DNA from 2 places in the Acinetobacter sp. LoGeW2-3 genome. Region 2 is predicted to be linked to the other one. Evidence: predicted binding sites of a transcription regulator. Region 2 holds the regulator's gene; the other holds the start of a gene.

Region 1 (16,621 bases), 1.1 Mb from region 2:
GCTTATTTGAAATATCTCATACAGCGCAAGAATAGCATGTCTGAATACGCACCTCCTTCCATTCACCGTAAACTGGACGTCCACGCCTGGTGGTTTACTGCAGTATTGATTGCAGTGAATGTCGGATTATTTGTCTGGCAGATTCTGACCGGCACCGATGCCAGTCATCCGAGTACGCAAGATGCTATCCGCTGGGGTGCTGATTATGCACCTTTGACTTATCTGGCGGAACCCATTCGCGTGTTCAGCAGCATGTTTTTTCATTTTGGCCTGATTCATTTAATGTTGAACATGTGGGCGCTGTATATTTTTGGTAGCGTCTCAGAACAGCTGTTTGGACGCTGGTATTTCGTTGGTCTTTATCTCTGTGCTGGACTGATGGGCAGTCTGTTCAGCGGTTATATGAATATTCAGGATAGTTATGCCTTAATTGAAGGCGGTGTCGCCAATCCGGGGCTTTTACCGAGCGTGAGTGCTGGTGCCTCAGGTGCAGTGATGGGCTTAGGTGGCGCGTTGACGATCTTATCGATTCTGCCAATTCTTCCACGCCAGCGCTTTATCCTTGATAAAAAAACCTTGCTGATGGTGATGGGGATCAACCTGTTTATGGGCTTTATGATTGCCGGCATCAATAATGCTGCACATATAGGCGGGATGATTATGGGCGCTGTGCTGGCAGCACTGTGGTATGCCGGACAAAAATTACAACGTGCTAATTTCATTCAATTGATCGCTCTCATAGCCACCCTCGCTGCCTGTTATGGACTCTATCAATATAACCTTGCTCTTATTGAGCCTATTGAGCCACTCTGGCAGGAAATTCTGGAGATGATGCGTCAGCAGTTAAAGCTGTAACTGACGCATCTTCCTAGGTCTTATTGATTCAACTCACGCAGACTTTGCAACGGTGGAATATCACTGAGATAACTCAATCGATAGCGACCAATCAAGGCACAAAGCAACGTCATAAAGATCGGTAGAATCAGCCAGATTTCCCAATGTGGCTGAATCGGCAATTCCATGCGGTAACTGGCGACGGCGCTAATCACTTCAGCAAATAGACAAGATACAATTCCGGCACATAGACCAATAAAACCAATTTCCACACTGAGCATGGTTTTCAATTTTTGCTTGGAACTTCCGAATGAGCGAAGTAAAGCCACCTCCCGCTTGCGTTCATCCATGAGCAGATTCAGACAGGCAATCAGAACCAGTATTCCGGCCACACTCACCAGTAAGGCCAAGATCGTCACGATCTGCACCAGTACATTCACAATACGCTTGATCTCGTTCAGAATCAGGCTGACATCGATAAAGACCGTATTAGAAAACTGCTGGATCAGCTGAACCAGTTTTGGTCGTTCCTGTTCCGGCACATAGAAACTGCCCAGATAACTACCGGCATTGGCATCCATGGTATTCGGAGTAAAGATAAAGAAGAAATTCGGACTAAAGCTTTCCCACTCCACACTACGCAGATTCACCACTTTGGCTTCTAGTGGTCCCTCAGGTAAGCTAAACGTCAGCTTATCTCCAATCTTGATTCCCAGTTCTTCCGCAGTCGTGGCTTCAACTGAAACTTCTCCCGGCTGTTTCAATTGCGCTTCGCCAGTTAAAATCACATTATCTTGTGGATACTGATCGGTCTGGGTCAGGTTCAGTTCACGGCGTAGTGTATTACTCTTCTTGACTAACTCTGCAGCAAATGGCTGATCATTCTTGGCAATCAGACGGCCACGAATATTCGGATATAGCGGCGTACTGTTCCAGCCATTTTGCTCTAACTCGGCCCTCAACTGCGGCATCTCAAAAGGCGGCAAACCATAGACAAACTGGTTCGGTGTACCTTCTGGTAACTGCTGTTGCCAGCGTTCCAGCAGATCGGTACGCAATACGGCTAATACAGTAATCAGACTCAGGCCCAGTGCCAAAGCGGTGATCTGTAACGCAGTCTGATACGGTGTCCGTACATAAGCGGAAATCCGGGATTTTGTATTACGCAGGACTTTCAGCAATCCCCATACGGTGAGATACAGCACAGCACAAAGCAGAATAATGGCGCCAATCACCCAAGCCGTTAATACAATATTCTCGGTGAGCACCACACTGAAAATAATCAGGCTCAGTGTCCCACTCACCAGCATCCACAACATGGAATGTACGGATTTTTCTTCCTGACGGATAACCCGGATTGGTGCAGTATTGAGTAGTTGCCACAAACTTGGCAGCACAAAACCAAGCAATACCACAGCACTGGTCAGCATCGCAATCGGCAATGGACCTGATAGCATTGCCATCGCCGAGAATTGCAGCTGCAGATGTGGAATCAGCTGTAACATGAGTTGCAGCAAAGCATAACCTAAACTGATGCCAACAATGGTGCCTATGAGCATCGCGATTGCCAGTACCAGTCCAAGTAATGCCAGATAAGCCGCCAGAATTTGCTGTTTCGTCGCGCCGATACAACGCATTAACGCAATATGATCCTGATTCTGCTGTACATAGCGCTGTGCGGTTAAGGCAATCGCGATACCACAAAGCAAGATGGTCAAAATATTTGCCAACTGCAAAAAGGTATCCAGATTAGCAATCGGCTTCATCAAACGGGTATTGCTTTCACTGGCATTTCTTAGACGCAGACTATTCTGCTCCTCAAACTGTTGTTCCTCAGCTTCTGTATCCACACCCGGTTTAACAATCTTCTTAAAGTCTTTTTGATAGGTTTGAACACTGTCCGGATCACCTGCCATGAGCAGACGATAATCAATCCGGCTACCGACCTGAATCGCATTGGTTCGTGCCACATCTGCCTGAGAGATAATTACGGTCGGTGAGAAACCCGAGAAGCCTAATTCCTGATTAGAGTCATAGTCAATCACGGCAGTAATCTTGAATGAGGCATCGGCAATATTGACCTGATCCCCCACTTTAACTTTGAGCAGATCCATGGCACGCTGACTGAGCCAGATTTCACCCGGTTTTAGCTGTTTCGCTTCGGGTTTGACCCGCAAATCTCCTCTCAAAGGGAAAGATGAATCAATGGCTTTGACATTGACCATGACAAATTCGTCATTGGTATGTGCCATACTGCCAAATACAGTAACCTCCGATTGCTGCAAACCCAGCTGATCAGCCTTTTCACGCCAGGTATCTTCGATTGGCTCATTATTACTAAGCAGCAGATCTCCAGCCAGCATTTCCGCTGCTTGCAATGCCACGGCATTCTGAATCTGCTCATTACTGAACTTAAGCGCTGTGGTCGCGCTAATTGCTAGGGTCAAAGCAATGATTAGCAGATAAATGCCCGTAGTCTTAAAACTTTGAGTCAGTAAAGGACGGAAGAGGTTCATATCATCCTCCATTCACATGTTCAGTCAACTGACCATTGCTTAACTCAAAATGACGCTGGCATAGTTGTGCCAGTTTCTGGTCATGGGTCACGAGAATTAAAGTGGTACCCAATTCATGGTTTAACTGAAATAACAGCTGTTCAATTTCCTTGGCGGTCTCCCCATCCAGATTTCCAGTCGGTTCATCAGCAAAAATAATTTTTGGCTCACTCACCAAAGCACGGGCAATCGCAACACGTTGCTGTTCCCCGCCAGAAAGCACTTTAGGGGTTTGCTGGGCCTGACGGTCCAGCCCTACTCTTTGCAACAGATTCAACGCTTTTTGTTCAGCTGCGGCATAATTGAAGTTTGGCTGTAAACGCAAGGGCAACATCACATTTTCTAATGCAGTCAGATGTGGCAACAGCTGAAAAGACTGAAATACAAAACCGATATTTTCCAGTCTGACCTTGGCTCGCTGTTCTTCATTCATTTCAGTAATGGATTCGCCACAGACCTGTAACTGACCTGAACTGGCCTGATCCAGGGTTGCCAGTATGCCCAGTAAGGTGGATTTTCCAGAGCCGGATCGTCCTGTAATCGCCACCTGTTCTCCAGCCAGAATCTCCAGATTGAGGTCCTCAAAAATCGTCAACTGTTTTTGTGATAGTTGTATCTTTTGTGTCAATTGTTGAGCAGAAATTATTGGCTGTGGCATGATGGTAGCTTTCTGGCGATCTTGAATCATACTTTTCCTATGCATCTGAATATTCAAATTCTAAAGTCTTATTTATTCCGCAGCTTAGCACTGTTTGGCCTGTGCCTGATGCCGGTGCTGGTTTCAGCAAAGACCATTATGATTCTGGGTGACAGCTTAAGTGCGGGTTATGGTATTCAACCTGAACAGGGTTGGGTCAATCTGTTGCAAAAACGTTTAAACCAACAGTATCCGAAACAGTATAAAGTGGTCAATGCAAGTGTAAGCGGCGAAACCACCAGCGGTGCACTGGCACGTCTGCCTAAACTGCTCCAGACCCATAAGCCACATATTGTCGTTATTGAACTGGGTGGTAATGATGGCCTACGTGGTCAGCCGCCACAGATGATTCAGAAAAATCTGGCAAATCTGGTTCAGCAAAGTCAGAAAGCCAAAGCAAAAGTCATTCTTTTTGGCATGAAAATGCCGCCAAATTATGGTCAAAGTTATACAAAAGCTTTTGAAAATAATTACAAGGTGGTGAGCCAGCAATATAAAGTGAAATTGTTACCATTCTTTTTGAATGGGGTGGCAGGAAATAAAAACTTGATGCAACAGGATCTGGTACATCCAAATGCCAAGGCACAAAGTATCCTGTTAAATAATGCTTATCCATATATTAAAGGCGCCCTCTAAGGCGCCTTTAATATCATTCATTCTTAAAATTCAAATTAGAAATCAAAAAAGGTGACTTCACCAGTTTCCAGTGAGTATTCAGCACCCACCACCAGTAATTTGCCTTGTGCAATGAGATTTTCCAGTACTGCTGAACCATGACGTAACTGGTTCACAGAAGCAAATACATTCGAACGTACTGCATGCTTAGACAGTTTGTTCAGGTCATCCTTCAGTTCAGTCTGCATCAGAATTTCAACTGATGGACGTACACGGTTAACAATTGACATCAGATTTGCAGATGGCGGAGTTGCCGGATTGGTCAGTGCTTCAATCGTAGAATGAATTGCGCCACAATGTGTATGACCTAAAACAATGACTACAGGACAACCAAAGCTTTCTGCAGCAAACTCAACACTACCAACCTGAGACGGCGCGACAATATTCCCTGCTACGCGAATGACAAACAGATCACCCAAACCTTGGTCAAATACCATTTCTGCTGGCACACGTGAATCTGAACATCCTAAAACAATAGCAAATGGTTCCTGACTTTCTGCCATTTCAGCACGTTGCTGATGCGATAATAATTTTAAATGCTGCGTTTCACCGTTGACAAAGCGTTGGTTACCCTTTTTAAGACGTTCTATAGCTTCCTGAGCTGTGAGCATTCGTGTTTACCACCGTTGTTTTAAGTTGCAATATCTTAATCCTCTGATTTATGAATGTCACTTGCAAAAAATCAGCTTGTCTAAATTTCTATCAGTGGACCTGCATCACACTAATATTTCAATTTATGATCAGAGTTCACATGAAAACTGATTTTTTTTCACTTATGCGAATAACTTATTGGTGACATTACTTCACAATTATTTACAATAGAAATAACTCTATAATTTTATCCGAACAAGGTGGATTTGCTTCAGGATAAAACTGTTTTGAACAGTACACTGGATGCAAGACAAGGAATGTGACGCCATGATAAGAAAATTAATAAAGCGCTCAAAATTACTCTGCGCCATGACTCTAATATTAGCCCCAAGCTTCAGCACACTAAGTCAGGCCCAAGTCAGTTTTCCTACGCGTGCTCAGCCAAGTAATAATATTCTTAGCCAGTATCTGGTTCAGGAACGGCTACAGGCGGGTCTGAAAAGCAAAACACTGAAAGTCGGTCATATTTCCTGGAGCTATAACGAGGGCGGGAATGTCAATAAACCGTCTATTTTACTGATTCATGGTCTGGCGGGCACCAAAGACGACTGGAATCGTGTCGCACGGTTTCTTACCCCTTATTATCATGTGATCGTTCCCGATTTACCCAATAATGGTGACACCCGTACACCTGCAGATTTTGATTTCTCAGTACCGAATGTAACCTCTCAACTGCGTATCTTTCTGGAAGCTTTGGATGTCAATGAGAATCTGCATGTTGCTGGACATTCTCTAGGGGGGTCGATTGCCACAGTTTATGCTTCTCAATATCCTTTCGATACGCAAAGCCTGTTCTTACTGAATAGTGCCGGAATCTATAAAAACGCCAATACGCGCTATACTCGTGATCCATATGCTTTAAAGAACCTGATTGTAAGCAAACCGGGAGATCTGGAAGATGTCAGTCATAAACTGATGCAGCATCCGCCTGCTCTCTCAGATCAGTTAAAACATGCCCAGGAAAAACTGCTGATTTCCCGTTCCGAGCAGACCAGCAAAGCTATTGATCAAATTGTCATGCTGAGCCGGATCTACACGCCGGAAACATTTGCTCGTTTGACCCGTACTGTAGAAGCACCAACGTTGATTTTATGGGGTAAGCAGGATCGTATTATTAATGTTGAAGTGGCTAAAGAGCTGCACTCCCTATTTAAACGTGCCGAAACACCAGTGATCCTGAACAATGTCGGTCATATACCGATTCTTGAAGCAGAAAGACAGGTTGCACAGTATTATTTACCTTTTCTTGCAAAGACACAGACCCTAAAAAATCCACTTGCTGATAAACTCATCCCTTTAAATTAACTTTTAGAATCAATATGCAGAAACACCCGATGATTGAGCAATTGATCGAAGCTCAGCTTGACTTTCTAGATCAGTCATTTGCTCAATCTGAAACGATTCAAAATGAGTTTCAGACCTTTTATCTCTGGTTCCGCAAACAGACCCTGAAAGATCTGTGGAGTCCGATGCAAATTAACCTGCTATTGCAAAAACAAATATTAGGCACAGCAGCCAGCTCTTTTCTGATTGAACAGATTGCAGAACATATCCGTTTTGCTCTGGTCCACCCTGCAAATGACAATACCAAGATTGCCGATGTGATTCCTGTACTGACCATTGATAAGATTGCTCAGTATGTCGCAAGTAAAAGTGGTCATCGTCAGCGCCTGATCAAGAAAGTGGTGAATAATCCCGCCTTCTCTGCCATGATCAGCCAATTGATCCAGCATTCAATTCAGGATTATCTGGATAATTCGGTGATTGCCAAGAGTGTACCGGGCGTTTCCCGCTTTATGAAAATGGGCAAGTCTGTACTGGAAAATGTCACCGATACCAGTCTGGACAATACTATTGCCAAATACCTGCAAAAGAATATTCTGAAGTTGGGTCAGCTCAGTGAAAATATTCTAAACCAGCATTTTGATGATGAAAAACTGTATCACTTTCAGGCGAATCTTTGGCACAAAATCAAAGATATGCCACTGTCTGTATTGAAGAACTATATTGAAGTGCAAGATCTGAATCAGACGGTGAATTTAGGCCATGAGGTCTGGGACCATATTCGCCAGACTGATTATCTCCAACAACAGGTACATGACGGCGTACATGCCTGGTATGTACGCAATCAAGAACATACGTTTGATCTACTGCTTCGTGACCTAAATATTGATGAATCCCTGATTCAGCATGAGTTGAATGAATTACTGGTTCCTGTAATTCAACAGATGATTTCTCAAGGTTATTTACGCACACGTGCTCGTCTGTACTTAGAAAAATTTTATTATTCAAATCAAACTTTAGATATCTTAAAGTTAAAATAAATGCATTAAAAAGCCCAGATCATTCTGGGCTTTTTTGGAAATAATGCAGTGATGCTTATTTCATGTAGGCGCCTTCTGACTGGCTGTGGTCAGTTTGGTCAACCACGTGTGCCAATTCAGGAATATGCTGTTTCAGCGTTGTTTCCACACCTTGTTTTAGGGTGATATCAATTGCTGAACAACCTTGGCAACCGCCACCAAACTTAAGAACCGCTGTTAAACCATGTTCAGGGTTTTCTTTCACTTCTACCAATGCACAGTTACCACCGTGACCTGCTAGGCCTGGGTTGATTTCTGACTGAAGTACGTAAGTAATACGCTCTTCTACAGATGCATCAGGGCCCACACGTGGCACTTTAGAGTTTGGTGCACGGAAAGTTAGCTGACCACCAAAACGGTCTTTGTTGTAATCAATCACTGCATCCAGCAAATAAGGAATAGACGGTCTATCGATGTACGCAGGGAATTCTGGATAATCCTGTTTGTAATCTGTCGGTACAACTTCATCTGGTGCACTATAAGCCATGCAACATTCAGCGCGCGGTGTACCCGGATTTTCCACAAAAACACGTACACCAATACCTGGTGTATTTTGCTTTTCCAGTAGATCCTTTAAATACTCTTGTGCAGTCGGTGTAATCAATAGATTTGGAATTTCTTCTGTAACTGCAGTGCTGCTGTTCTCAGTCGACATAACAATAATTTCCTCAAGCTGAAGCTGCTATTTTAACTGAAGATGCGGGGTAAATTTAAAATTTCAACTAAAATTGTCGGATTTATTATAAAAGTACTACCTAAATGTCAGAATAATGGCAAGATTGAGTATCACCACTTCAGAATTAGAACTGCCAGATATGTTGCATTTACCCTTTAATCATACCGTTACCCTTATTCTGATTACCTGCATTATCTCCTTTATCGCATTTTCCAAAGAACAGGTCATGAACCGTCTGATTTTCTGGCCACCAGCGATTCAGCGTGGCCAGTATGACCGTTTCATTTCGCATGGCTTTATTCATGCCGATGGCACACATCTACTGTTCAATATGATTACGCTGTTTTTCTTTGGCAGCATTATTGAGAGCTTTTACCGCCAGTACCTTTATGATCTGGGCTTTGTTTTGTTCTACTTAGGTGGTCTGATTGCCGCGATTGTTCCGAGTTATCTTCAAAATAAAAATAATCCACGTTGGGCCAGCCTAGGTGCTTCAGGCGCAGTATCGGCAGTGCTGTTTGCCTATATCCTGTTTGAGCCGTGGAAACTGATTTTTGTATTCTTTATTCCAGTACCAGCGATTATTTTTGCGGTGCTTTATGTGGCATATAGTGTTTGGTCTGGCAAACGCGGTAATAGCAATATCAATCACAGTGCCCACCTTTGGGGTGCGGCTTATGGTGTGATTATGACCATTATCCTGGAACCTCGACTGATTCCACATTTCCTGAATAAACTGGCGCAACTTCCTTTCTAAATTCTTTGATTCATCAAGGGATAGTTACTATCCCTTTTTTAATCATTATCAAAGCTAATGCAAATTAAATTTTAAACAAGTAATGAAAAGGAAACTGTGTGTTTCCCTTTTACTTGAAACATCTCGTAATAATTTCCAAAGTCAGGATGTCATATATTGCCAACCTTGGACTAAATTTTGCAGCGATAATGTTTACATCTGTATATTAATTGCTGTAAATCGCGAGATATTTTGCATGTCCACTTCCCTAGACGGTCTTCAATTCCCCATTTCCAATCCACAACAAAAACCAAGCACATCGAAAATCGGCCGTAACATCATTTCTGAAGCCTTAGGCGCAGTTGATCCTGTGCATGCCACCGCAGCGCAACAGGAAAAAAACTGGCGTAAGCAATATCCGGTTCACTTCAAGCATTTGGTTGAAGATGGACTGCGCTCTCAAGGTGCAGCACTCAGCATTGCTAAGCAAGGTTTAGAAACGGCGCATTGCAGCTTTGAGTTTTACCGTGATGGTCAGAAGCATCTGCTAAAAGATGTGATGTCTCTGCCTGCGCAGAACCTGAATACTTTCCAGCTGAAAGATCAGTCTGACAAACCCCCAGAATGGTATGTACCTTACCATGGTAAAAAGCTGCAAGGACAAGCATTACTGGATCAGATCCAGTCTTGGGAAGAACGCGGCATTGTCGAGCCAAGTCATGCCAATGCCTTGCGTGAATGTATTGCCCATCCGGAATGGTTTGACCTATCTGATCGTACCACTGTTCTATTTGGGGCTGCTTCTGAAGCAGGCCCACTAACCTGGCTGTCTAAATGGAAAGCCAATATTGTCGCGATTGACCTGCCGAATACCCGTGTCTGGGGCAAGATTCTGGATACGGTGAGTCAAGGTAATGCGACTTTATATGCACCATCAGTTGAAGCGCTGCCAGCTGATACTTCACTAGACATTTTAAAAGAAAAACTAGGGGCTAACCTGCTCACCCAAATTCCTGAAATTGCCCAATGGCTGATTCAGTTCAAACAGGATCTGGATCTGGCTGCGATTGCCTATCTGGACGGTGAAAAGCACGTACGTGTTTCTATGGCAATGGATGCCATTATGAAATATGTCAGTGAGCAAAAAGCCAATACTAGCCTGATGTATATGTGTACCCCAACGGATGTGTACGCAGTTCCTGAAGAAGTGGTTCAAGCTTCACAAAGCAAATATCAACATCTTTCCAAAATTGAAAGTACGTTAACCAAAGGTATTTCACTGATTTCACACAAGCACTTTTTCCAGAAGAATGAGCAGGATCTGTTCAAGGTTGGCGACAAGTCTTATGGTGTTTGCGACTGTTTGGTGGTTGAGCAAGGTCCAAATTATGCATTAGCTAAACGCATCCAGCAATGGCGTGCAACGCTAGCACGTGCCAATGGTCAGCGTGTCAGCATCAATATTGCACCTTCGACGACGACTTATTCAGTGACCAAGAATCCGTTATTAAAAGCTGCATTTAACGGTGCTAGCCTGTTTGATGTAGAAGCTTTTGCACCAGAAACCACCAATGCGGTTATGGCTGCCCTTTGGATTCATGACCTGCGTAATACTGAGTCAGTCGCCAATCCTAATGTAAAACTCAATCATCCTTTAGAGCTGATGATGTTTGGTGCGAATCATGGCGGTTTATGGCGTGTGGCTTATTTGGCGCGTACTGCTCTGCCTTTTGCTGCGTTGTATGGTTTTGCAACGGATAAATTACCGAAGGGATTGTTAGGTAAGTTGAAGAAGTGATTTATTTTCTTCAATCTAAAATTCTTCTAGGGCAAGTAGTAAATAGTATTTTAATTTAAAACTATACCCTCACCCCAGCCCTCTCTTACGCTTCGTTTAAAGCAGTGCTTTAAACTCGCTCAGGGAGCGGGAGCTTTCTTTGTGAATTTAATAATTATTTTTAATTATAAAGGAAGTTCCCTTTCCTCTCAGGAGAGGGTTAGGGAGAGGTAAAAAATCACCCATAAAAAAACGCTGCCTAAGCAGCGTTTTTACATCAAATTTTTTTAGAAAACTTGTAGCAGAATCCAGTACAAACCACCAGATAAACAGATCGTTGCTGGCAGTGTAAATACCCAGGCAGACAAAATCGATTTAACCATTTTAAAGTTCAAGCCAGACTTATTCGCCACCATCGTACCTGCAACTGCAGAGTTTAGGACGTGCGTGGTAGATACTGGCATACCAAAACCATCAGCAGCAGCAATCGTAGACATGGCAACCAGCTCGGCTGACATACCTTGACCATAAGTCATATGCTCTTTACCGATCCGCTCACCAACCGTCACGACAATACGCTTCCAGCCGACCATGGTACCTAAACCGAGTGCCAATGCAGTCGCGACTTTTACCCAGGTAGGAATGTATTGCAGGAATGAATCCAGATTGTCACGGTATTCATCAACTGTTTGTTCCTGAGCCTCACTCATTGCCGGTAAAGCTTCTGCTTTATCCAGACGTTTAAACGCTGTGGTGCTCAGGTACATGTCATTCCGGAATTCTGAAACTTGCGCTTCTGGAACATCCTTGATGTTGCCATAGCTACCGACCTTATCACCCAGATGATCCGTCAGACTTGCCAGTGCAGGAACAACCTCAGCATTCAATTCTTTGGTTTGAATGTAGGTCGTGATGATGGCACGTGCTTTTTCGTCTGGAATATCTTCATGCTGCGGATAAATCGCATCAGCTGTTTGTGCAGACAACTGGCCAAAAGACTGGATATGTGCTGCATCCAGATTTTTATTCAGTGAATATGCCAAAGGTACACAACCGATCAGGATCAGCATGATCAGGCCCATACCTTTTTGACCGTCATTTGAACCGTGCGCGAAACTCACACCCGTACAAGTAAAGATCAGAATGGCACGAATCAATGGTGGTGGTGGCTTGTTGCCTTCAGGTGGCTTAAACAGTTCAAGTTGCTTACGGAACACCTTTTTCACTAACAGGAACAAGACAGCAGCAAATGCAAAACCAATCAAAGGTGAAAACAGCAATGCTTTACCAACTTTCAGCACCTGCTCCATATCCACACCAGAAGCACCACCACCCGAATTCAGCAGGTAGTTCATGATGCCTACGCCCAGAATCGAACCGATCAGGGTATGTGAACTGGAAGCTGGAATGCCGAGGAACCAGGTGCCCAGATTCCACAGAATCGCAGCGATCAGCATGGCAAAAACCATGGCAAAACCGGCACCCGTGCCGACATTCATGATCAGTTCAACTGGCAGTAATGCAATGATCCCGTAGGCAACGGCACCACTGGCGACCATTACCCCAAGGAAATTACAGAAACCTGCCCACATGACCGCAACTGGTGCAGACAGTGCATTGGTATAAATCACGGTCGCAACCGCATTGGCCGTATCGTGGAAACCGTTGACGAATTCAAAGCCCAGCGCAATCAGCAGTGCTGAAGCTAAAAGGATCATGGAATACAGACCGATCGGTGGAACATGAGCCAAATCTGAAGTCACTTGGAAGCCGATATAAATCAGCGTAGAAATAATGAGAGTCAGAAACACCGGCATAAAAAATTTCGGTGTTGGCACATGAACATTGGCCGGCTTATCAGAAGGCGACTGTTGGGCTGAACCTAAGGGAGTTTGATTAGAATTCATGCAAGCAGTAATAGAGGATTCAAGAATCCCCATATTGTTCAGTTAAATTGTGACAATTATATGACAAAGCGCTGTCATATAAACCAATTTTTCAGATTTTCTCACTGCCGTTTATCCTGTAACTCCATACAATAAAAATGAAAATTAAAATTTTAAAATCAGTTATTTACTGAAATAACAGTATTCTATTAATCAATTTTATTCATGTTTTGCAATATATCTATTCTACCCATCACAGCTGTCATATTCTTGAAGCTTATACCCTTGGGTTCATATTGCCCTGCTCATATGACATTTTCATGAAACTCACTTACATTTTATTTTCCAGTTAAGTGCCCTTCTCAGGGACTTTATTAATGCAGTTTTCTATCTGTTTTCAGCTTGCTAGGCAGACCTAGATTTCCTTATCAAATTTTCATATCAGATATATCCAGCATTCTGTATAAGCACTACAGAAAACTGCGCACTAATCTGTTAAGATTGTTGCCGTTTTTGATGCTTACTGAGAAAGTTTGAATGTCTACACTTGCCACCTTAAAAGAACTTCTTGCCAAGAGAATTTTAATTATCGATGGTGCGATGGGTACCATGATCCAGCGCCATAAATTGGAAGAAGCCGATTATCGTGGTGAGCGTTTTGCTGATTGGGCATACGATCTTAAAGGCAATAACGACTTACTTGTGCTGACTCAGCCACAGATTATTCAAGGCATTCACGAAGCGTATCTTGAAGCCGGTGCCGATATCATTGAAACCAATACCTTTAACGGTACCCGTGTTTCAATGTCTGACTATCACATGGAAGATCTGGTTCCTGAGATCAACCGTGAAGCAGCCCGTCTTGCCAAAGAAGCATGTGCCAAATATTCAACGCCTGAGAAACCACGTTTTGTGGCTGGTGTAATTGGGCCGACATCACGCACGACCTCTATTTCTCCAAACGTAAATGATCCTGCGTTCCGTAACATTACCTTTGATCAGCTAAAAGTAGATTACATTGAATCGACGAAAGCACTGATTGAAGGTGGTGTCGATATCATCCTGATCGAAACTGTATTCGATACTTTAAATGCCAAAGCTGCGATCTTTGCGGTGAAGGAAGTATTTAAAGAATTGGGCACTGAACTACCAATCATGATTTCAGGTACGATTACTGATGCATCTGGCCGTACCTTGACAGGTCAAACTGCGGAAGCATTCTGGAACTCAATGCGTCATGCAGAACCGATCTCGATTGGTTTCAACTGTGCCCTTGGTGCAGATGCAATGCGTCCACACGTCAAAACTGTATCTGACGTTGCCGATACTTTCGTGTCTGCGCATCCGAATGCTGGCTTACCAAATGCCTTCGGTGGTTATGATGAAACGCCGGAAGAAACTGCAGCCTTCATTAAAGAATTTGCGGAAAGCGGCCTGATCAACATCACGGGTGGCTGTTGTGGTACAACGCCTGATCATATTCGTGCGATTGCTCAAGCAGTTGAAGGGATTGCCCCACGTCAAGTTCCTGAGATTGAACCAGCATGTCGCCTCAGTGGTTTAGAGCCATTTAACATTACCAAAGATTCATTGTTCGTGAACGTGGGTGAACGTACCAACGTCACCGGTTCGAAAAAATTCCTGCGTCTGATCAAAGAAGAAAACTTTGCCGAAGCGCTAGATGTTGCGCGTCAACAGGTTGAAGCTGGTGCACAGATCATCGACATCAACATGGATGAAGGCATGCTCGATTCAGAAGGTGCGATGGTGCACTTTTTGAATCTGGTGGCATCTGAACCTGATATCTCTCGTGTGCCCATCATGATTGACTCATCTAAATGGGAAATCATTGAAGCTGGCCTGAAATGCGTGCAAGGTAAAGCAGTTGTAAACTCGATCTCCCTGAAAGAAGGTTATGACGAGTTTGTTGAACGCGCCCGCCTCTGCCGTCAATACGGTGCAGCCGTGATCGTGATGGCATTCGATGAAGATGGTCAGGCAGATACAGCTGAACGTAAAAAACAAATCTGTAAACGTTCTTATGACGTTCTGGTGAATGAAGTCGGCTTCCCTGCTGAAGATATTATTTTTGACCCGAACGTATTTGCCGTGGCAACTGGTATTGAAGAACACAACAACTATGGTGTGGACTTCATTGAAGCAACTGGTTGGATTAAACAAAACCTGCCACATGCGATGATTTCAGGTGGTGTATCGAACGTATCGTTCTCATTCCGTGGTAATGAGCCTGTGCGTGAAGCGATTCACTCGGTGTTCTTGTACCATGCCATTCAACAAGGCATGACCATGGGGATCGTGAACGCAGGTCAAATGGCAATTTACGATGACATCGATAAAGAACTGAAAGCAGCCGTTGAAGATGTTGTGCTTAACCGTAACCAGGGTGCAAGCGGCAATGAAGCCACTGAAAAATTGCTGGAAATTGCTGAAAAATACCGTGGTCAAGGTGGCACGCAAAAAGCCGAAGAAAACCTTGAATGGCGTAATGAAAGCGTTGAAAAACGCCTGGAATATGCATTGGTAAAAGGCATCACCACTTATATCGACCAAGATACTGAAGAAGCACGTTTAAAAGCCACTCGCCCACTAGACGTGATCGAAGGTCCATTAATGGCAGGTATGAACGTGGTCGGTGATCTGTTCGGTGCCGGTAAAATGTTCCTGCCACAGGTAGTAAAATCTGCACGTGTCATGAAACAAGCTGTGGCTTGGTTGAACCCGTACATCGAAGCGGAAAAAACCCAAGGTGAAGCCAAAGGTAAAATCCTGATGGCGACCGTAAAAGGCGACGTCCATGACATTGGTAAGAATATCGTAGGCGTGGTACTGGGCTGTAACGGTTATGACGTGGTCGATCTTGGTGTGATGGTGCCATGTGAAAAGATTCTACAAACTGCGATTGATGAAAAAGTCGATATCATCGGTTTGTCTGGTCTGATCACCCCGTCTCTAGATGAAATGGTTTTTGTTGCCAAAGAAATGCAGCGTAAAGGCTTTAACATTCCATTGATGATTGGTGGTGCAACGACTTCTAAAGCGCATACTGCTGTGAAGATTGCTCCTCAATACCAGAATGATGGCGTGTACTACACGGCTGATGCCTCTCGTGCGGTCGGTGTAGCGACTCAATTACTTTCTGCCGAAATGAAACCAAAACTGGCAGCAGACTATGCAGCGGATTATGAAAAAATCCGTGTCCGTCTTGCCAACAAACAGCCGAAAGCTGCGAAGCTGTCTTATGCTGAATCGGTTGAAAATGGTTTCAAAATCGACTTCGACAAGAATGCGCCATTTAAGCCAAACTTTATCGGTTCACAAACTTTCACCAACTATCCTTTAGAAACCTTGGTGGAATACTTTGACTGGACACCGTTCTTTATTTCTTGGAGTTTGGCTGGCAAATTCCCGAAAATTCTTGAAGATGAAGTCGTTGGTGAAGCAGCACGTGATCTGTATGCACAAGCACAAGCAATGTTGAAAGACATTATCGACAATAAACGTTTCGATGCGCGTGCAACGTTCAGCATCTACCCTGCAAATCGTACCGGTTCAGATACGGTTGCTGTGACTGATGAAGCTGGTAATGTAACGCATACTTTTGAACACTTACGTCAGCAGTCTGACAAAGTGACTGGTAAAGCGAACTACTCTTTGGCTGACTTTATTGCGCCTAAAGATGTGGTTCAGGATTACTTGGGTGGCTTTACCGTTTCGATCTTTGGTGCGGAAGAGCTGTCTCAGGAATATAAA
Region 2 (16,621 bases):
GTTCAATCTGATCAATACTCATGATTTTGACCCCTCGAGTTGCTGTGTTGTATGTGATGTATCACTTTGAATAAATATCAAAAATCTTTGACTGAAATAGATGTAAATCGCCATTCCGGCAAATGCGATTGCAATGGGCAAAAACAGCCATTGCAAGCCCACGCTTGAACCAAACACCATGCCGATCACACCGCCTAAAAGACCACCAGCAGGTCCCACCAAAGCTAAAATTGGTGAAACCTTAGTCATTTCGGTCGCTTCACCGACTTTGGCAAATGACATGAAGTTAGCGATATGCAATATGCCTAATCCAAGCCCAAGTAAGGCACTTGCTGGCCAAAGTCCGAGTGCATCTTTAAGCAATGCCAAGGCAAGCAGTGCCCCACTGACACAGCTCAAACCAATCAGGTAAAACTTCTGATAACCCACCCATTCCGCTAAACCACCTAAACCAAACAGCGAACCAACAAAGACGATGCCTTGGACTGTCAGGAGCATCACTGCTGAATGTTCAGCAAAGGCAAAGTTCTGAATGGCAATGACCACAATGAAAAAGCCAAAAGTATTGGTTGCAATACTGGTCAGAATTTCTAGCAGACACACTGTACGTAGTGGTTGGTAAGTTTTAATCAGCTGTAATGGCTCTAAAATTTCTTTGAACTTAAATTTCGGTTGAGCATCACGTTCAACTTGTGACTTCGCTTCAAAGCAAAGTGGTGCTAGGATCAGTGCAATCAGAAATAGCGCCGCCACACACCAAAACGATTTTTGGTGCCCCACAGTCGAGATAAAAAATACCCCGAGTGACGGCACAATCAGGAAAAATCCCGTCATGTGCGAACCGCGAAACCAACCTGCTTTGGAGGGACCCAAACGACGTAAATGGGTCAGAAAAACCGTATTGATCGAGACAAAACGCATGGGCATCACGAAACTGACCAGAGCGGTAATCAAGACCAATGCCCAAGCGTTATGAAATAGTGAACCGAACATAAACAGGCTAGCGCCAACCAAGCTCCCAATGGTAAAGACCTTGAGCGAACCCAGTCGTTTTACCAGCACCCCAATCGGGAGTGCCATCAGCAAAATACCAATACTTTGCGCTGCCGAAATCAGTCCAAGCTGTAGGCCCGAAGCTTTTAGCTCTACACCATAGAGTGAGGTCAAGACGCGAAATACGCCCATCCCAAGACCCGCCAAAATGCTGAGTAAAATGAAGCTACTAATAAACTTTATCGACAATGGCGCATGGACCAAATTTGATTCAACCGATGACATCAGAACGTCCTTACTTCGGCCTGCTATTGGCATTTAAAGGCTGCCAATAGTTTTCAAGTTTCAATTCTTTCAGTGCATTGTTGAGATATTTCGGCTCGTACCATGTCTTCACGTCTACATCACGGCGAATTAAACGTGCTTCTTTGGAAATTTTGACTGCATCGATGTACTGGGAAACATGGAATTCATCAATTAATGGATTCAAGCGTTTTTTCAGATCCCAGCCATCCCAATCTTTTTTATAGTCAATGTAGGGAATGCCACTTTGTGCCCAAAGCTTGTATTGTTCATTCCGGTTGGCTTCCTGCGTGCTCCAATGCGCTTGCTTAATCAATGTAGTAACCACACGTTGCACAATCTCTGGATATTGTTTTTCAAAGGCTTCGGTTACCCAGAATGCTGAAAGTGCCGATACTTTTGGATCTTTAGAGGTAAGTAAACGTTTTGCTACGCCACGTGCTTCTAAACTCCATGGGGTTACAATGGTGCCGTCAATATCACCTGTAGCAATTGCGGTACGTGATGAATAGGTATCCTGATTAATCACACGGAAATCTTTTTCATTCAGATTTTGACTTCTAAATAAGCGCGTCAGTACCAACTGACCATTAGTCCCTTTAAAGTTAGAAATTTTCTTGCCTTTTAAATCTGCCAAAGATTTCGCAGATGAATCTGTAGGAACAACAAAGTAAACAGGACCTAAGCGTGCTGAACCAAATAGTAATTTGGTCTTTAAGCCCGACGCACGGCCTACGATAGATGGCAAATCGCCTTGAGTTGCAAAATCAATTTTGCCATTGGCCAATGCTTCATTGGTTGCAGGGCCAGCGCCCGGGAAGAATAACCAGGTGACTTTTATGCCGTCTTTTTTGAATTCCTGCTCTAATACACCACGGGCATGGGCAGAAGCAATAAAACCACCTCCAATTTTTGGACGACCACCTTCACCTGCTGATGACACTGAAATACGAATTTCTTTTGGTGTGGCTGCCACAACATTGAAGCTTAATCCCAGTGCTGAGAGCGCCAGTAGACTTGCAGTAATTTTTTTAGAGAGATTTTTCATTGTTCAATATGTCCTAAGTTCAAAAATTAGAAGGTGTATTGGAATTGACCGACAACTTCATTGAAGTCTTTCTGAGTCGCAGTTTCATGTTTGTATTGGGTGTTGTTCAGTGCCAACTGGAATTTCGTTGTCTGTGCAAAGAAGAAATTCAAACCCAGTGAATGTTTGGTGTATTCGCCAAAACCATTCCCTATAACATTGACCACGTCTTGATCTTTGTTCGGGTTATAGTTGTCGTAGCGGTAATAGCCTTGGATCGACTTCGGCCAGAAGTCATCGAATTTTGCATTCGATTTAATACTGTTATAGAACTGGTCTCCCAGGGTGTAGAACGCGGTAAAAGTGTGGCCTTCCGCAGTGGTATCGACTAATTGATTTGTCGCAGTTGCCTGTTCAGCTTTGGCCTGAATATATTCATAAGTCACGCCAAATGGCGCGTGGTTGTAGTAGATATCGAAGCCTAAAATATCGCGCTTGCCGTGATCGCTAAGCAGGACTCCAGTATTTTTGACATTATTCTTACCTTTGAGACAAGACACACCGAATTTCAGCTCACGGAAAACGCTTGCATAGTCCACTGGCAAGGTATAGGCCAAACGTGCCAAATAATCTTTGCCTTCATTGTCATCCGTTTTATTGATGCCATTGCCATTGGTCACGCCAAGTGCATATTCAAATAAAGGTGCACGGTAATTCGCGCCGTAATCGACATATGGTTTAACATCACCGCGCACGATTAAACCGTTTTGACGTGCAGTTAAACCCAGCTGTACCGGCGCAATAGCTTGAGTAATCGTCGGGCGTAAATCTTCAGGAGACTGTGCTTCCAAACCAAAAGGAATAAGTTGCTGACCCAAAGTCACATTTAAACGAGGTTCTTCCAAACCTGAATTTGTAGAGAAAAAGTTGTAGCGTAGAAAAGCATCCTGCAAGTTAAAATTACTGTTATTACCCGCAGTTCCTGTCTGTTTTGAATAGCTAAAAGACAACTGATAATCCAGATTTTTTCCTTCGTTGTAATCACGGAATAAATTACCGCGTACACCCATCAGTGCTGTTGGAATATCAAAAGTTGATTTACGCTCACCTACCGGTGCTGGGTTACCAGTTGTGGTACCCTCATCCTGATAGGATGCACGAACCTGTACGGTTCCATATAAGGTGGTATCACGTGCAGATTTTACCGTTTGCCGTTCATACTGACGTGAATGGTCATATTTGAAGTTCTCGATATCTGCCTTTAAACCATCAATGTCATCTGGTGTCACTTCACGTGTAACCAGTTCAGTTTCCTCTCCCTCCTCCTCAAGGTCTGTATGTGTCGTTTCACTTTCGTCACTCGAAGACAATGTGGCATTATGTTTTTGTTCCAACTGCACGAAACGTTTCTGCAATACATCAATCTGTGATTTCAGCTGCTTTAATTCAGCCTGTGTCGTGTCATCGGCATAAGCACCCAGGGAGATCCCCTGAATAATCAATGCCACTGATACAGCCAATAAATGTTGTTTACCCACAAAAAATTTCCCAAATATCAAAAATTAAAATAAAAAATCCTAAGGTCCGCCTACTTTGGTAAGCGGACGCATCTCAAAATATTGAGGATTAAGCTGCGCTAGATTTATTCAGTTTGGCTTCGACTTGAGTGCCTTTGAAGAAATTAGGATTATTCGCGGTATAGAACTGATACGGATTGGTGAAGACCAATGCCTTAAAGTCTTCAGCGGTAATCGCACCTTCTTGCACCAGGTCCCATGTTTCTGCCAGTGGCTCAGTCAATTCAGGTACATCCCAGTGGCCTGAATCGGATGAATACAGTGCATTAATTTTCTTACCGAACGGATTGCCCTTCGGATTCAATGCCCCCACGATCGTGCGATCGTCTGCTTCATTGCCGAAGTAGAAATTTGGTACCCAGCGATCCCAGATATTTTGTTTGTTTTGAATTTTTGCCAGAGCAAAATCATTCACTTCTTCAGGTTTTTGTGTCTGGAAGCGTGAAGTCGATGCCACACCAAACAAGCTTTCAATAATTTCTTGCTCATTCAGTTCACGACCTTGATACAGTGTATGTCCATACTGGCGATACAACTCGACAGCCAGCTCACGGTTCAGGCGTTCCGGGTTATATTGCTGCACATGCTCATTACCACGTTTTTCAAAACGATCGACCAAATGCGTTAATACGTTTTGCCCCCAAGCTGCACCCGCCTCGAGTAGCGCAATACGCAGTTGTGGAATACGCTCAGTCACACCACCAAAGAACAAGGCTTTAGCCAATGCTTCAGAGGCATCTGCAAAGTGGTTAATGTGGTTAAACATGTAATTTGTTGGTGAATTACGTGCCACCCAGCTTTGGCTACCTGAGTGTGTCGACAGATTGATGCCCAGCTCCACACTCTTCTGCCAGAACGGATCATAGTCATATTCACTGTCGATGCCGAAGAAATCTAACCAATACGCATAACGGCGCAAATCGGTATCTTCAGGATAGCGATCTGCGATGGCTTTAATCGGACGGCGTACTGCACCTGGAATCAGTGCTGTTTTTAGTCCCAATTTTTGTGCAAATTCCAGTTCTTCAATACCCTCTTGTGGTGTATTCAGTGGAATTGCTGCAACAGGGGTTAAACGGTCCGCATAAGGCTTATAGACATCGGCATGAAAATGGTTAATGGCACGAGTCAAAGACAAACGCAGATCATCATTGGATGAGTTGATTGGGAACAAAGACAGGTTTGGATACAGCACTGCATAGTCTGTACCGAGTTCTTCTAAACGCTCATACAACAAACCTGGTAAGGCTACAGTTGCCAGGTCATAGGTATTTTCAGATGGCAACGCCCAGAATGGCGGACGGAACAGACGGCGGTCTTTACGCTCTTGTGGCGTTGCGTTATACCATTCTGCTGCCAAGGCATTCAGGCCATTACTTTTCAGATGGCTACGGAATACATCGACCACACGTGAACCACCGTATTGCGCAATATAGTCCTCAAGTGCAGGACTATAAGCATTGGTATGAATGTCAGTATCAATCACCGGGAAATCGAGCTGTGACCGAACCTGTGCAGCACGAGATTGGCGTGCTTTTAAATCTTTTAAAACTGTCATGGGGAGGACCTAGATTTTTATATTTTCGTCCTCCTTATATGGCAACAAGTGTGCCAAGTGTTTAAGTTAATGTTTTTATTAGTATTTATAAAAATATCCCGACAATTTATGTTGGTTTTTAACCGCTTTCAGTGTTGAAAATTCAACACTTGCTTATATCAATTCAGCTTTAATAACTATTTTATTTTCTATTTTTTAGATAAACAAAATCTGCTTTTACTCTTTTATTTCTTAAGTTCAGATATCAAAAAAGCCCGCATAAGCGGACTTTGATTTTATGAATTTTAATAATTTAAGCTGATTTTTTCGACTTATTGCCTAGCTTGGTCGCGAAAGCTGTGACTTTCTGATAACCGGTTGGCATCAGACGCTGAATTAAATCAATCGCTTTAGCATCATTTCCAATCAGCAAACGGCGTTTATCTTTCTGTACCGCTTCCAGAATCTGACGTGCCGCTTCTTCAGGTGGGCAACGTAGCAGCTTGTTAAAGTTCTGTGCCGATTTTTCAGGATGCATGCCTAAACTACGGATACTGTCATTCATTTTTGCGGCAATGGCGATATTGGTTCGGATTCCACCTGGGTGTACACATAGCGCGCTGACGCCACAATTTTCCATATCCAGTTCCTGGCGCAACGATTCGGTAAAACCTCGTACTGCAAATTTAGTCGCATTATAACCCGATTGAGTTGGTTGAGCCGTTAGGCCAAACAGGCTGGAGATATTGATGATATGACCATCTCTAGTTTTCTTGATCAGCGGCAGGAATTCTTTGGTGCCATACACCACGCCCCAGAAGTTGATGCCGACAATCCATTCCAGCTCGTCATAACTCGCGCCTTCTACAGTGGAACCTAAAGCTACACCCGCGTTATTGAAGATCATATTCACGCTGCCATGTTGCTGTTCCACTTCCGTCGCCCAGGTACGCATCTCTTCAAGATTCGCGACATTGACCTTTTTGGTGCTAACACGCACATTAGAATCTTTTAATAGCTCAACTGTTTTCGTCAATCCTTCTTCATTGACATCGCTTAATGCCAGATGACAGCCCTGTTTCGCCAATAGCACTGCCAATTGCTGACCAATACCAGAACCGGCACCAGTAATTGCAGCCACTTTATTATTAAAATTTTTCATAGGGTTCCCTTATCGATAAAACTGCCCGCCCGGACAGTATTTCTTGTTCTGTCGTGCTTCATGCAGCAATTCTCCTCAATATAGTTTTGACAATGATCATTGTCAATCATGATCACTTGTCTATTCGGGCCAATATAGATTGGTGATCAAGGACATAGGTCTAAAGGGAATTTATTGGTAAGATATTGAAAATTTCGGTGCTTATGAGCTTAATCATTCCATGACCAATTCGGTAATTCCTGAGAAAAAACAACAAAAAGTGATGACAAAGGAACGTCAGTTTAAAGGCCTGTCCATGGCTGAGCGTCAGCAGGCACGCCGGGAAAAGCTGATTGAAGCCGGTATTCAGGCCTATGGCACACATGGCTTTTTTTCTGTGACGGTAAAAGATATCTGTACGGAAGCCAAGCTGACCGAACGCTATTTCTATGAATCCTTTAAGAAAAGCGAGCACCTGTTTCAGACCATTTTCCTGAAACTGATCGATGAACTGCAGCAAAATGTCATGCAGGCGATGATGCGGGCCTCCTCCGATCCAAAAAAAATGATTGAATCCGGCCTGACTGCCCTGCTGACCACGCTGCGGGACAATCCGCGTATGGCCCGGATTATTTATATTGATGCCATGCTGGTTCAGGAACTACATAACCAGGCGACGATTCATGAAACCATGGGCCGTTTTGACCGCATGATTCAGGCTTTTGTGATGTTGATGATGCCGAATCTGAGCCGTTCTGAGCAGGAAATTTCCCTTGTCTCTACAGGCCTCAATGGCTATGTCACCCAGATTGCGATTCGCTGGGTCATGAGTGGTTTTAAACAGTCGATGGAAGAGGTCTTGTCCTCTTGCAGTATCGTGTTCCTGGCATTGTTCGAGACATTTTCTGAGAAAAATTAATTGATTTTAAATGCCTGAATGAGTGGTATTGCAGGAATTTAAACAAGATATTTGATTGAGAAGGAATTGAAGTTAATTGTCACAAATCTTTGCGAAAGTAAGGCAAGCTCCCTTTTTGCAATGATACTGTCATAATTAATCTTTGTAATAGGCTCGTCATAAATATAAAACGGTCCACCGTTGACTTATAGGAAATGCGCTGTGAAAGATGACTACATTTTAATCGTCGATGATGAGCTTCCAATTCGGGAAATGATCCATACTGCACTGGATATGGCAGGCTTTAATTGTTTAGAAGCAGAAGATGCCAAACAGGCGCATCAAATGATTGTGGATCAGCGTCCAGCGTTGATCTTGCTAGACTGGATGATGCCAGGGGGCGTCAGCGGTGTAGACTTATGCCGTCGTCTGAAACGTGATGAAACCTTATCAGAGATTCCAGTGATTATGCTCACTGCTCGTGGTGAAGAAGACCATAAAGTGCAAGGTTTAGATGCCGGTGCAGATGACTACATGACCAAGCCATTTTCCACGCGTGAACTGGTATCCCGGATCAAAGCTGTGCTGCGCCGTACCAATAGCCTGAATGGAGAAAAAAGCATTGATGCCAATGGCTTGTTACTCGATCCTTCAAGCCAGCGAGTCAGCTTTGGTGATACTATTCTAGATATGGGACCGACCGAATATCGTCTGCTGGCCTTCTTTATGACCCATCCAGAACGTGCCTATACCCGTGCTCAACTCCTGGATCAGGTCTGGGGTGGCAATGTCTATATTGAGGACCGGACCATTGACGTGCATATTCGTCGTTTGCGCAAAGTGCTAGAGCCTTATGGCGCCGACCGTTATGTACAGACTGTACGCGGCACTGGCTACCGTTTCTCAACCCGTGCCGATGTTGCGCTCGGCTAATTTAACCAAGGTAAATCCCGTTTTATGTATAAACCCTACCCTGTTCCTGAAATGGCCCGCGGACATAAGCTGCCAAGCTCGAATAGCTTGTGGGATTTTGCCAAGCAGGATTTACGCCTTCTGGCCGGTTTTCTGCTGATCGGCAGTCTGATTGGTTTCGGGATCGGGTATTTCTGGGTTTGTATCGTACTGGCTTTTGTGGCTTTCTTTGCCACGCAGATTCGTTCCCTGTATCTGGTCAATGACTGGATTTCCAATCGCCCTTATGATGTGCCACCCAAGATCAATGGCATCTGGGGAGCCTTGCTATTCAATGTTTATCAAGCCCAGCGTCAGGAACGTATTGTACAGGCGGAAATGGTCGAGCTGATTGATCGTGCCCAATCCTCTCTGGTCGCGCTACAGGAAGCGGTGGTCCTGATCGATGAGAATCAGCAGATTGAATGGTGGAATCCAGCAGCTGAACGTCTGCTCGGCATCAACCCGGAAGATAAAAGCCGTAATATTCTGACTTTATTGGATCAGCCGAATTTTATTGAATATTATCATCATATTGATAACGCGCCTGACGGTCTCAAGATGCAATCTTCAACCTATGAAGGCCATTATGTGCAGATCAAGATGACCCGTTTTGGCGGTGAGAGCCGTCTATTGGTCGCTTATGATGTGACCCGGATGCACAATCTGGAACAGATGCGTAAAGACTTTGTCGATAATATCTCGCATGAACTGCGTACGCCATTAACGGTACTCAGTGGCTATATCGAAACCTTTACCGATCAGGAAGATATTAGCCCGCGCTGGAAACGTGCTTTTGATCAGATGCAGTCCCAGACCCGTCGTATGAATGCTTTGGTCAATGACTTATTGCTGCTTTCTCGCTTGGAAAATGACCAGAATATTGCCAAAAATCAGATCATTGATATGCCCAATCTGATGAACCAGTTGTTTGATGATGCCCAAGCCTATAACGTGGACTATGGTCATACCCTAAATCTAGATATTGACAGCCACTGTGATCTGATTGGTTCCGATATGGAAATTGCCAGTGCCTTTAGTAACCTAATTACTAATGCAATTAAATACACCCCTAAAGGCGGTACGGTAACGATGGGCTGGCATGATGATGGGGAATCGGCTTACTTCGTGGTGGAAGATACAGGGATCGGGATTGATCCAAAACATCTGCCGCGTCTGACCGAACGTTTCTATCGAGTTGATTCTGACCGGAGTCGCCGCACTGGTGGTACAGGTCTTGGATTAGCAATCGTGAAGCATGTGCTCATGCAGCATCAGGCACAGCTAGAAATTGACTCTCGTGAAAATCAGGGTTCAACCTTTAAAGTCATTTTCCCGAAAGAACGCTTAAGTTTCCCGGACTAATTAAAACTGTATCCCAATAAAAAGGTGCCTCTTGGCACCTTTATTTTTTGGTTGCTTGTTAACTCAATACTTCTTCTTTGGACATCGCCCGGAAATACGCGGGACGATGAGATAACCGTTCCAGATAGGCCTCAATCGCCGGATAACGCTTTCCAGTGCGTGACTGAATGGCTTCTAATGGAAAGCTCATCTGAATATCGGCGAAACTAAAGCGACCCGCAAAATATTCATGCTCGCTCAGGTAATTTTCCAGATACTGAATATGGTCTTTGAGACGTGGCTGTACAAATTTACTTTTGACCCCGCTGGTAATCTGTCGTGCCAAAGGACGCAGCAAAAATGGCGTATGTTTTTCTACGGAATTCATCACCAGATGCATTACCAGTAGTGGCATCAGTGAGCCTTCAGCATAATGCATCCAGTAACGATATTGCTGCTTGGTGGTGGCATTCAGTGGCTGAAACTCCATTCCCACATCATAAGTTTCCTGCAGATATTGCAGAATCACTGCAGATTCTACCAGCACCTGATCACCATCAATCAGGATCGGCGCCTTGCCCAATGGATGAATCATCTTTAACTCTGAAGGCGCAGAAAAGTTAGGCAGCCGTCTATGGAATTTGATTTCATAATCTAGCCCCAATTCCTCCAATGCCCATAAAATGCGGAACGATCGGGACTGCTCAAGATGGTGTAGGATACGCATGTTAGGCTCTTTTGTTATTGTAGGTTTTTTGCCTTTTCAGCATAACAAAAACTGTCCAGCATCGGTAAATGCTTTATGAATTACATTACATTTCAACTACCTTTATTTACATAAGCGAAGTTCAAAGTAATGTGGTTTTGATCTCCAGACTACGTAGCAAAGTTTTAGTCACTGGTGTTTTTTGACAGATCTCCAGAACTTTTAGCTATAATGCTTCATCCAACGGACTTTGAAAACTTAAACGTCGTTCAATCCATTCTTGTCCTTCGCGATTGGTAAAGAAATCGGCTTCGACCTGAAACTCTCCCAGCTCCAGTTCTTTATGTTTGGCATACATACGCAAGGTAATCATGGTGCAGGAAATCAAGCCAGCTAACAGAAAATCATAAGGTGCCGGACCACTGTCCTGACCGCCAAAAGCTTCCGGTTTATCTGTCAGATATTGGTGTTTACCATGACTGATCTGTCCCTGCCACGGTGCTTCAAAACTATGTACACGGGCACTTGCAATAATGGCCATATCTTCCTCCTTATTTTGTTGTTATCTATTTATTTTGAAGGACGCATGTGATCCGGGAAAGCAGGTGCTTCAAGTCGTGGCCCCTCATAAGTAGGAATCGAGCCAAAACGTTCATGTTCTGCAATCCACTGCTCACGGGCAATTTTCAATTCTTCGGTCGTCCGACCAACAAAGTTCCACCACAGCAAAATCGGACTTTCAAAAGGTTCGCCACCCAGCAATAGCACCCGGCTTCTAGCATGAATCTCCACCTGTACCTGTTCCAGACCCGGTTCCAGAATCACCATATTGTCTTCGGTCAGTTCATGCCCGTTGATGCTGGCAGTCCCTTCCAGTGCCAGGAAACCATATTCAAATTGAGGATGAAGCGGTAATACCGCCTGGGTGCTCTCTGCTGCATACAAGTCGACTCCGAGCAATTCACTATGTACTTTCACTGGAGATTTTGCCTTGAGATATTCTCCAACCAGTACGGTGAACTCTATACCTTGATCTTCAACCACAGGTAATTCCGGATAATGATCAAAAGCTGGTGCCATATTGACCATATCATCTGGCAATGCGATCCAGAGCTGCGCAGCATGCATTTTGGTTTCAGTATCAGGTGCAACTTCAGAGTGGGAAATGCCATAACCGGCCGTCATCAGATTGACCTGACGCGGACGTAGCAGCTGTGCACTGCCCAGACTGTCATGATGCATCATGGTGCCTTCAATCATCCAGGTAAAAGTCTGCAGACCAATATGCGGATGCGGTCCCACATCCAGACCATCTCCCTGCGGGAAATGCGCCGGCCCCGCATGATCCAGAAAACACCATGCTCCGATCATACGTTTATGCCGACTTGGCAACGCACGCTTGATCACTGTCCCCTGACCAATTTCAGCACGGCGCAAAGGAAATTCCGCAATGAACTGATTAACATATTTTGTGCAGTCATCTGAATTAAAAAGTTCGACATCATTATTATTCGACATGGTCTGGCTCACTCGGCTGGATTTAAAGATCATAGCAATTCAGTTCGGTAAAAACAGCGCTGCTTTCAGGATTGTGCTTATCATGTCTGAGACAATCTTGAATGTGACTTAGCTGATCTGTGCTTGATCTGATTTCTTGTTTTCATGGGTGCTCAAGACTTCAAGCATACACTTAAATTTGGTGTCACGATTATGCAAAGACTACCCACATCATTTTTAGCATTTTTCATTTTAATAAGGTGCAGTTTAAACATACTGCAACAAACAATTGCCTCTTATTGTTTCACGTGAAACAGAATTTAATAATAATTTTATATATTAAAATCAAAAATTTAATTAAATACTACCTATCTTTTAGCGCTCTTTTGTTACATAGCAAATGTTTTGTTACTTTTTCCTTTACCACGCGTCGCAATCTACCCGATTGACCATAGATTCCTACGCCCGAAATTTGCTCATAATAGGTGCAATTTTTTAATGGATGGGAAAATGACCACTGCCGCTGGCAGGATGCAGGCAAATACGCAGGCTTCCTTGCAGAATTTCAATACCTATTCTTCGGAACAGTTACAACCTTCCGAGAATGACCTGAAAAACCGCCAGGTGCTAGAAAATGCACTTGCGGATCGGTACGCTCGTATTCCTGTCCAATTCCAGTCACATTTTTATGACTATCTGTATAAATATAATTATCATAATCTACGTCAGATCCATTTACTGGCATTGTTGGCGTTCTTACTGTATTTCTTTGCCGATATCTTTATTATCCCAGACCTGATGATGATTGCTGGGCTTACCCGAGTCACTTTGGTCTTGGCAGGATGGGTCGCTTGCGAACTGCTGTTTAAATACAGCCAGAACATTCGCATACTCGATCTGGCCTTACCGATAGGCACCATGATCTATGCAGGCGTGTGGATTCTGTTACTGCTTTCCTCTAGCAGCCCACATGTAGAGAACTATTTGTATGCTTCCGCTATTTTTATTCTGATTACTAATCTTTGCATCAAGGCTCAATTTAAAGCCGCGCTGTATTGTTCGATCCTGACTAGTTTACTGGTTCTGGTGGCGATGACGCAGCTAATGACTTTATCAGAAGCTTTTATCTTTACCGTCGTATTTAGCCCTGTGCTGCTGTTTAGCCTGTATTTTAACTGGAATAATATTCTGCATACCCGCCGTGCCTTTATCCGGACATTACTGGATGAGTGGAATTATCACATGGTGCGTAATCTGGCCCATACTGATGAGTTGACCCAGCTGTATAATCGCCGGCATTTCGTTAATCTGGCAGAAAACTGCATTCATGACTGGCCAAGATACTCAAGTACCTGCCTGTTGATGTTTGATGTGGACCATTTCAAACAGATTAATGACAACTACGGTCATGATGTTGGTGATCGAGTGCTACAGTTGATTGCTGATACTGCACGTAAGGAAATGCGGCATAGTGATGTGCTGGCGCGCTTTGGTGGTGAGGAATTTATTATCTTGCTGTCCGAGACACAATTGCAGGATGCTTTGGTGATTGCCGAGCGTATCCGCAATTCGATTCAGCAGCAGCATCTGTATGCTCAACCCGAGCTTGCACTGAAATTTACGGTTTCGATTGGTATTGCTGAACTGGAATCACATACCCAGGATCTGGATGACCTAATTAAAAAAGCCGATGTGGCTCTTTATGCAGCCAAGAAATATGGACGAAATCGGATTGAGGTTTATAGACCTGATATGAGTTTACCTTTAAATCCTGATTTAAATAACTTTTATTCTGAAAAATATATCAAGCTATAAAAAAATAACAGAAAAATACCTAAGGTATATGCGGAATCCTTAACCTCTCCGTCTCCTCAAAGCTAATTTTGACCTCAAATCATTTGTAACCGAAGATGTCTATTTTATATCCATACTTTGAAAAAACATTTTTGAGGAATAGAATAAATTTCATATAAAAAATTAAGACTTAGATACTTTTATTTTCTCATGGGGAAGGCTAAATGCCACAAGAATATCATAAGGATTCACGCCTTCTGATTCAGCAGGCTCTTAAAGATCCTCTGGTGCGGATTCCTCGTACCTTAAAATCTGCCTATTATTCCCATCAGAAAAAGCTGCACCTCAGGTATCTGCTGCAAGTCAATCTATTTGCCCAGTTTGCTTATGCTTCTTATACCCTTGCCGATATATATGTACTGCGTGACGTTCATACCCAGTTACTCGTGACCAAACTTGGTTTTACTGCTGTCATGCTCCTGATCACGGTTTGGATATACCAACACAGCAAGAATTTACCATTATTTGATCTGTTACTGCCCTCTTCGATTATTGGTGCCAGTGCAGTCTGGTTTTTTAATTTAAACCAGTCTGAAAGCCCTTACACCCTTATTTACCAATATGCCTCTCTGGTCTTTATTGTGCTGGCCAATTTGAGTGTGCATGTGCATTTTAAACCATCGCTGATTACATCTGCCTTGATTACCCTGATGATCTATATCGGTGTGTATTTCAATATCAAAGGTGATCTGCAACAGCTGGTTCTATTTTCGCTGATCTATCTTCCGGTACTGAGTTTTAGTATCTATATCAGCTGGAATTCGACGCTTAAATCTCGGGTTGTATTTTTACAACATACCTTGAACGAGTATAACCGTCAGGCTTTTGAGCATATGGCGCATACTGATTCTTTGACAGGATTAAATAACCGTCGCTTCTTTGAATATTTGGCTCAGCAACATGTGACAAATACACATGAAGAAGTAACACCAAATCCAAGTTCATTGATTGTGTTTGACGTCGATCATTTTAAAAAGATTAATGATAACTATGGGCATGATGTGGGGGATCAGGTACTGCAAATCATTGCGGAAACTGCACGAAGTGAAATGCGAAATACTGATATTTTGGCACGCTACGGCGGAGAAGAGTTTGTTGCCCTGCTCCCGGATACGCATCTGGATGATGCACTGAAAATTGCTGATCGTTTAAGACAGCGGATTGAGCAAACTGAAGTCATTCTTACTCAAGGTCAGCTATTAAAGTTCACCATTTCAGTGGGTGCTACGATTGTAGAAACCTGTGAAACAGACTTACATTCTTCAATTAAACAGGCGGATATCGCCCTATATCAGGCCAAAGCCAATGGACGCAATCGGGTTGAGCAATATGATCCTTTCATTAGTCCTAATGTAGAGCCGCAAATGCAAGGTTCCTGGAGTAATGACCGAAATATCAAAGTGGCTGGAGAATGACAAAGATATAAAAAAGAGCGCCGGGGCGCTCTTTTTTTTATTGAGTATTCAGGTCATCCTGAATAGCCTCGAACATAGTTCTCGGCGTAAAACTGGCACGAAGCAGCGCTTCGTGAAAGCCCAGTTTTACTCCCATTCAATTGTTGCAGGTGGTTTAGAAGAAACGTCATACACCACACGTGAAACTTCAGCAATTTCATTCATGATACGAGTCGAGATTTTGTCTACCAGCTCGTATGGAAGATGAGCAAAACGTGCAGTCATGAAGTCGACAGTTTCAACCGCACGAAGCGCGATGACCCATGCATAACGACGACCATCACCTACGACACCCACAGATTTTACTGGTTGGAATACCGCGAATGCTTGAGCAGTTTTATCATACCAGCCACTTGCACGAAGCTCTTGCATAAAGATGTCATCAGCCAAACGAAGAATGTCAGCATATTCTTTCTTTACTTCACCCAGAATACGAACACCTAGACCTGGGCCTGGGAACGGATGACGGTAAAGCATTTCAAAAGGAAGACCTAAAGTAGTACCCAATTTACGTACTTCATCTTTGAACAGGTCACGGATTGGTTCAACCAGTTCAAACGCTAAATCTTCTGGTAAACCTCCCACGTTATGGTGCGATTTAATCACGTGTGCTTTACCTTGTTTGCTTGCAGCAGATTCGATCACGTCAGGGTAAATCGTACCTTGAGCAAGGAAGTTCACGCCATCAAGCTTACGTGCTTCTTCAGCGAATACTTCAATGAATTCACGACCGATGATTTTACGTTTTTTCTCTGGATCAACTTCACCAGCAAGCGCAGTCAAGAAACGCTCTTCAGCATCAGCACGAATCACACGGATACCCATGTTTTTCGCAAACATGTCCATCACTTGTTCGCCTTCGTTCAAACGAAGAAGACCATTGTCCACGAATACACATGTCAATTGGTCACCAATCGCACGGTGTAACAGCGCAGCAACAACAGATGAATCCACACCGCCAGAAAGACCTAGAAGTACTTTTTGGTCACCAATCTGTTCACGAAGTTGTTGAACACGTAGGTCGATGATGTTTTCAGAGTTCCACAAGCTGCGGCAACCACAGATGTTGTGAACGAAGTTAGACAGTAACTCTTTACCTTTAGCAGTATGCGTTACTTCTGGGTGGAACTGAATACCATAGAAACGGCGTTTTTCATCAGACACCATTGCCACTGGGCAGCTTGGTGTGCTGGCAGTAATCTGGAAGCCTTCTGGAATTTGAGTCACTTTGTCACCGTGGCTCATCCAGACTTTCAATTTGTCTGCTGAATCTTCAAGATCGCCAATAAGACCATCACGGATTTGAATGTCTACTTCAGCATAACCGAATTCATGTACT

What was found. The regulator PhoB, encoded in region 2, activates phosphate uptake and scavenging genes when phosphate is short. The targets are predictions, from matches to a motif close to TGTCATNAANCTGTCATAA.
Region 1: a site for PhoB is predicted at 12,919-12,937, ahead of BS636_RS00945 (inorganic phosphate transporter). Genes of this name have one in related genera too.

The regions. Positions count from the first base shown of each region.
Region 1 is NZ_CP024011.1:179,090-195,710, forward strand. Features, by position in the region: gene BS636_RS00895 (rhomboid family intramembrane serine protease) at 37-855, shown strand; gene BS636_RS00900 (ABC transporter permease) at 876-3,350, opposite strand; gene BS636_RS00905 (ABC transporter ATP-binding protein) at 3,352-4,077, opposite strand; gene BS636_RS00910 (arylesterase) at 4,156-4,722, shown strand; gene BS636_RS00915 (carbonic anhydrase) at 4,758-5,372, opposite strand; gene BS636_RS00920 (alpha/beta fold hydrolase) at 5,680-6,717, shown strand; gene BS636_RS00925 (hypothetical protein) at 6,732-7,736, shown strand; gene nfuA (Fe-S biogenesis protein NfuA) at 7,792-8,430, opposite strand; gene BS636_RS00935 (rhomboid family intramembrane serine protease) at 8,591-9,208, shown strand; gene BS636_RS00940 (hypothetical protein) at 9,444-10,985, shown strand; gene BS636_RS00945 (inorganic phosphate transporter) at 11,252-12,871, opposite strand; gene metH (methionine synthase) at 13,388-16,621, shown strand, end outside.
Region 2 is NZ_CP024011.1:1,269,671-1,286,291, reverse strand. Features, by position in the region: gene BS636_RS06110 (ABC transporter permease) at 1-22, opposite strand, end outside; gene BS636_RS06105 (MFS transporter) at 19-1,278, opposite strand; gene BS636_RS06100 (ABC transporter substrate-binding protein) at 1,289-2,344, opposite strand; gene BS636_RS06095 (OprO/OprP family phosphate-selective porin) at 2,371-3,861, opposite strand; gene BS636_RS06090 (amidohydrolase family protein) at 3,950-5,458, opposite strand; gene BS636_RS06085 (SDR family NAD(P)-dependent oxidoreductase) at 5,751-6,599, opposite strand; gene BS636_RS06080 (TetR/AcrR family transcriptional regulator) at 6,820-7,497, shown strand; gene phoB (phosphate regulon transcriptional regulator PhoB) at 7,699-8,409, shown strand; gene phoR (phosphate regulon sensor histidine kinase PhoR) at 8,434-9,792, shown strand; gene BS636_RS06065 (glutathione S-transferase) at 9,851-10,498, opposite strand; partial or broken gene BS636_RS06060 (OsmC family protein) at 10,620-11,018, opposite strand; gene BS636_RS06055 (pirin family protein) at 11,048-11,995, opposite strand; gene BS636_RS06050 (GGDEF domain-containing protein) at 12,485-13,789, shown strand; gene BS636_RS06045 (sensor domain-containing diguanylate cyclase) at 13,993-15,243, shown strand; gene guaA (glutamine-hydrolyzing GMP synthase) at 15,370-16,621, opposite strand, start outside.